2 regions of the Vibrio penaeicida genome follow, and region 1 is predicted to be linked to the other one. Evidence: predicted binding sites of a transcription regulator. Region 1 holds the regulator's gene; the other holds the start of a gene.
What was found. Region 1 encodes CRP, which controls carbon source genes, mostly activating them, when cyclic AMP is high. Its sites were predicted from a motif close to TGTGANNNNNNTCACA; they were not measured.

Region 1 (3,197 bases):
GTGGCTTAGAACCTTCTCCTACAGATTACGCCAGCCTGATGAAACAAATCGGTGAGCGTCAGGATAAAGAGCTTATTCAAACCATGCTGCTCCGTTCAATGAAGCAAGCGGTTTACAATGCTGACAATGCGGGTCACTTTGGACTGGCACTAAAACGATACGCGCACTTTACATCGCCTATTCGTCGCTACCCCGATCTGTTACTGCATCGTGCTATTAAGTACCTGATTGCCAAGGAAGAAGGTCGCAATACCGATCGCTGGACCCCAACTGGTGGTTTCCATTACTCCTTTGATGATATGGATGTGTATGGTGAGCAGTGCTCCATGACCGAACGTCGTGCTGATGATGCCACGCGTGACGTGTCAGATTGGCTGAAATGTGAATACATGCAAGATCATGTCGGTGAAGAGTTGGATGGCGTGATTGCCAATGTTACGGGCTTTGGTTTTTTTGTACGTCTAACTGAGCTTCACATTGATGGTCTTGTGCATATCTCTTCCCTTGCAAATGATTACTATCAATTTGATCCGATTGGTCAAAGGCTTATTGGTGAAAGCTTCGGTAATATCTATCGTTTAGGCGATGCTGTAAAAGTAAAAGTGTTGTCGGTGAATTTAGACGATCGTCAAATTGACTTTGAATTGGTCGAAACAAGCCGTAAGCTACGCGGAAAAGGCAAAACAGCCAAGAAGCGTGCGGCGCAGTCTGATAAAAAAGCGCACAGTAAAAAGAAGGCAACAGTAAAATCGAGAAAGCCGGGTGCAAAAGCGAAAGCGATGGTTGAACCAACTAAGCGTCCCGATGGTTCGAAAGAGCCTTCCTCTGCGAAAAAGAAGAGTAAATCTGAAAAAGCGCGCAAGAAGAAGTCCCGAGCGAAAAATCGAAAGTCTCAGGGAAAACAGAAATAATCTGAACAGGTCAGGTAATGAGTAACGAATTTATTTATGGCATTCATGCCGTAAAAGCGGTGCTGGAAAAAGATCCGGTGCGCTTTATTGAGGCATACGTTTTAAAAGGTCGTCAAGACGAGCGACTGCTGCCGTTGCTGAATGAATTGCAAAATGTTGGAGTATCCATTCAGCAAATGGGCAGAAAAGCGTTGGATGACAAAGCCAGTGGTGCAAGCCATCAAGGTATCATTGCACGTGTTAAACCCGCTAAGCAATGGAATGAAAATGACTTAGATGGAATCTTAGCTCAACACGAACAGCCGCTTTTATTGGTATTAGATGGCGTAACAGACCCACATAACCTGGGTGCTTGTTTAAGGAATGCCGATGCGGCTGGTGTTGCCGCTGTTATCGTTCCTAAGGATCGTTCATCTCCTTTAACGGCAACGGTAAGTAAGGTCGCATGTGGCGCAGCAGAGACGGTACCGTTAGTGCGAGTCACCAATCTCGCTCGAACCATGCGCGCGTTGCAAGAACAAGGTGTTTGGTTTGTGGGGACGGCAGGTGAAGCCACTCACGACATTTATCAAGCGAAGCTTTCTGGTCCATTGGCGGTTGTTATGGGGGCAGAAGGTGATGGTATGCGACGTTTGACGCGTGAAACGTGTGATGACTTGATTAAGATCCCGATGGCTGGAAGTGTGTCTAGCCTGAATGTTTCAGTAGCTTCTGGAATTTGCTTGTTTGAAGCGGTAAGGCAACGCTCTCTTTAGAGCTTGTTGCCCTCTTCATCAGAGATAAGCAAAAGAAATAAAAAACCACCAACGATGTTGGTGGTTTTTTTTATTCTTAATCGAAACGCTTTCTTTATTAACGCGTTCCGTATACCACGATAGTTTTACCGTGTGCTGAAATCAGGTTTTGCTCTTCCAGCATCTTCAAGATACGACCAACGGTTTCACGTGAACAGCCAACAATCTGACCAATTTCCTGGCGTGTAATCTTGATTTGCATGCCATCTGGGTGCGTCATCGCATCTGGTTGTTTCGCTAAGTTCAGAAGTGTCTGAGCGATACGGCCAGTAACGTCTAGGAAAGCAAGATCGCCTACTTTTTGGCTAGTAGTTTGAAGACGGTTAGCCATTTGAGAAGAAAGGCGCATCAGAATATCAGGGTTAACTTGAATTAACTGACGGAACTTCTTAAACGAAATTTCTGCTACTTCACATGGTGTTTTTGCACGTACCCAAGCGGTACGTTCTTGGTCTTCTTCAAATAGACCAAGTTCACCAATGAAATCGCCTTGGTTGAGGTAAGACAAGATCATCTCTTTGCCTTCTTCATCCTTGATAAGCACGGCAACAGAACCTTTCACGATGTAGTACAGGGTCTCTGCCTTTTCACCCGCATGAATCAGAGTACTCTTAGAAGGGTACTTGTGAATATGACAGTGTGAAAGGAACCACTCTAATGTTGGATCGGTTTGAGGTTTACCTAGAACCATAATATCTTTCTTCCTCTGCAGGGTTTGCTCAGCAGCTTTCCGTATCGACTGAGCCAGATTGAACTGGTCATTTAGAATAGGGTGTTATAGTTGATGCTGCAAGCTATCATATGTTTCGGTTAGAAATAGTATCCTTTTTCTGAAACGATTTCTTGACTTTGATCGGTACACGGCTGGGTTTATCTAAGCAAAAATGTGCACATGATCACGCTATGGCAACTTTGCATACTTTTCTTTTTATCACTAGCCGATTTTACCGGTTTCGATGAGTTGTTGAAGTATCGGTTGGACGATCAGTTCCATGGCAAAACTCATCTTCCCGCCGGGTACAACAAGCGTGTTATGACGCGACATGAATGACCCTTGAATCATAGACAGTAGGTATGGATAGTCGACGTTTTTAATGCCGCGAAGTCGGATGACAACAAAACTTTCATCTAAACTAGGGATGCCTTTTGCGGCAAGAGGATTAGAAGTATCTACAGTAGGGACACGCTGAAAGTTTATGTGTGTACGCGAAAATTGTGGCGTAATGTAGTTTAAATAGTCGTCCATCGAACGCACTATAGAGTCTGTAACCGCTTCTTTAGAGTGCCCTCTGTCGCGTGTGTCTCGCACAAACTTCTGGATCCATTCGAGGTTTACAATCGGTACCATGCCAATCAGTAGATCAACATGTTGGGATACATTGACATCGCCATCCATTACGCCGCCATGTAACCCCTCGTAGAATAGAACATCCGAGTTTTCAGGCAGTTGTTGCCACGGAGTAAATGTACCGGGCATTTGGTTGTAAGGTAC
Region 2 (3,197 bases), on a different replicon from region 1:
TATTTCTTTGAGAGCGAGTTGCTTACCCGCCTCATCCAGCAATGCTCCTACTCTGTCGTATTGGTGCTGACTTTGAGCTATCCACGCTCGTAACAGTGCTAAGCTTGGCTGGCTGAATCGCTGGTCGAGAGGCAAAAACTCCAAAGCACGCTCCAATAATGCGAGCTCCCCTTTGTTGAACATTGACCACCCGTGCTCATTTAAAATATGAATCACGAGATCGCCGTCTTTCGATTTTAAGGCGTGATTAAGAGCTTGATCGGAATTCTGGTGATGCAGCCAAGCCTTTGCAGCTGCTTGATGAAGAGAGGTGTCTTGATTCGGTAAGTGAGTTTGCCTTTCATGCGCTAGGAATTCACCGAATAAATTGTGGAAGCGATACCAGTTTTGTTCACCTTCTAATGGATAGATGAACAAACCAAACCGGTTAAGGTTTTCTATCATACTCAACGAGTCTTCTCTGCCTGTTACTTGGACCGCGAGTGCGTCGTTAAACATATCGAATACCGAACATTGCATTAAAAAATGCCGTGTTTCTGAATCTAACAAGTCGAACACTTCTTCAACCAGATAATCCCAAAGATGACTATGATTGAAATCCGATATGGTTGCCGCGGATTGGCTTAGCGTTCTTTTTTGATGCTGTGCTTGTAAAGCAAAAAGTTGAAGGGCAGAAGGCCAACCTTCTACGTATTGGCAAAGCATGTCTGCGGTAGAATCATCAATACCGTCGGTGACTCTTAAATTAAAGAATCGGGTCGTTTCGTCTTTATCAAATGCCAGCGACTCGTTATCGACTTCAATCATTAAATCACGAACGCGCAAGTTGGCAGCGCCTAAAGGGGGAAGAGCACGGCTAGTGACAACTAAGGTGATGTTTTCCGGCAAATGTTTTAGGAAAAATCGTAACCCGTCGTGAATCTCTTCATTGACGATGCAGTGATAATCATCCAGCACCAAATAGCAGGTGTCGGTGGTTTGGCTTATTTCAGAAAAGAGTTCACTGAATAAAGATTTGAGCGAAGAAAACTGTCTTTTTTCAGCCAGAGCGAGAGACTTCTTACAGGCGTTGCCCGTCGCGTTATTGAGTGCTCGCAAAAAGTAGTTAACAAACCGGAAAGTTTCGTTATCCGTATCGTCAATACTGAACCACCCAACATTAGACTGCTCAGTCAGCCATTGTGCTGCCATGGTTGTCTTCCCATAGCCAGCAGGTGAGCGAAACAATATCAGTTTACAGAAGGGTGCTTGTTTGAGCAGCTCTAGCACTCTTGGTCTGAGAATAGCGTTGTGTAGGCGTTTAGGACGAGTAAGCTTAGAAGGGATCCACATGGTTATACTTCTAGTTATTGGTGAATTCTAGCTTGGATACTACGAGGAGCCGTTCTCACCTACATTGATCGATCTCTTAAATCCGGGTTTGTGGCGAATAACGGGGCGTCTACGCCCTAAAAATGTGATTCAAGTCCCATTGATTCATGGGTCAGAATAGAAAATAGGTTAAGAAAGCACGAATTTGGAGTGCGTATAAACAATTTGTCTTGCCCATTTGTAGTGCAGTAGTGAGCGTGATTAGGCTTAAAACCCGAATATCGTCATTGTATTTCCGGCCCGATTACTTGTGTTGCAAAAAAACATGAATTTGATCACCTTAGGCGTTTATGCTGTGCGTCATTTGAGTGATAGCTCACCACGTTGATGCATTTCTCAACCCTACGCCCTCTTTCCTCCTCCTTCTCATCCCCTAATCAGGATGATGTTTTCATCCCTAATTAAGCGGAACATAGCCATGCTACCCAAGCGGTTTTTGTTAGATGGCTGCACTTGTTTCGTTAGGTGCAGCTCAAAACGATGTTTGCTGTGAGTATTAACACCAGAATCGATACTACTGGCTTGTTTCTCAAAGCTTATTCACCGCTTGGTTATCGTCCCAAGTATGCTTTTTGTGCTGAGTTTTCGTCCGTTAATGGCTTGCCTAATAAGAGTCAACTGCGTTTGGTAGTCTATCGCATAAGGTTGTTTGGGGTTATGGAGAACCAACAATGAGAATTCCAAATGAAGCCTAATAAGCAATCAAATATAGAAAAACAAAAGAATTTTAATAAAGAAGAGTTCAAACAGTCCGTAAAAAAACATTTGGCAGCAACTTATGCAACAACCGTTGAAAACGCGTCTGAAAGAGCTTGGTACTTAGCAACAGGTCGTGCGTTGGCAGAGCTTACAACTTTCGACTTGCTTGAAACTGAAAACGATCCAAATATCAAAAACGCTCGGAGCGTCAACTACCTATCCCTTGAATTCCTTATTGGTCGATTAACGGGCAACAACCTAATTAGTATGGGGTTGTATGAAGCTGTCGATGAAGCTGTAAAAGAGTTAGGTCAGAACCTAACAGACATCCTCGAAGAAGAACGGGACCCAGCCTTAGGAAATGGTGGCTTGGGGCGTTTGGCTGCTTGCTTTATGGATTCTTGTGCCGCCCAACAGTACCCAACTGTTGGCTATGGTCTTCACTACGAATATGGATTATTTCGCCAATCATTTGAAGAATGCCACCAAAAAGAAGCGCCAGATGCGTGGGCAGGTGTTGAGGGATATCCGTGGGAAATTGCGAGACCAGAATTTGCTCAACAAGCGGGATTTTACGGGTTTGTCGAGACGTACCTCAATGATGCAGGTGTAGAAAAACGCCGCTGGAAACCGGGCATGTTTGTTCAAGGGATGCCGTGGGACATGCCAATTGTGGGTTATCAAAGTCGAACCGTTTACCCACTGAGACTGTGGGAATGCCGCGCCATTGCGCCATTTAGCTTGGCAAGCTTTAACAACGGTGACTATTTTGAAGCACAGCATGCTCTTATTGATGCCGGTAACGTAACAAAAGTACTGTACCCGAACGACAATCACGAAAAAGGAAAAACGCTGCGTCTGATGCAACAATACTTCCACGTACGTTGTTCCATGGCGGACATTTTACGTCGCCATACAGAAAATGGTCACGCGCTAGAGAAGCTCCCAGAATACGAAACCATTCAGTTAAACGACACGCACCCAACAGTCGCTATCCCAGAGCTGATGCGTATTCTAATCGATGAGCACAATTACGAATGGGATGCAGCGTGGCAGATATGTTCCAGTACCTTTGCGTACACCAACCATACCTTGCTACCGGAAGCGTTGGAAACATGGAGCGAAGC

Region 2: the regulator CRP is predicted to act here: its motif matches at 1,456-1,471, upstream of malT (HTH-type transcriptional regulator MalT).

What each region holds. Positions count from the first base shown of each region.
Region 1 covers NZ_AP025144.1:384,480-387,676, forward strand. Annotated here, with positions in the region: gene rnr (ribonuclease R) at 1-911, shown strand, start outside; gene rlmB (23S rRNA (guanosine(2251)-2'-O)-methyltransferase RlmB) at 929-1,666, shown strand; gene crp (cAMP-activated global transcriptional regulator CRP) at 1,764-2,396, opposite strand; gene LDO37_RS01875 (phosphoribulokinase) at 2,640-3,197, opposite strand, start outside.
Region 2 covers NZ_AP025145.1:578,843-582,039, forward strand. Annotated here, with positions in the region: gene malT (HTH-type transcriptional regulator MalT) at 1-1,332, opposite strand, end outside; gene LDO37_RS20970 (glycogen/starch/alpha-glucan phosphorylase) at 2,056-3,197, shown strand, end outside.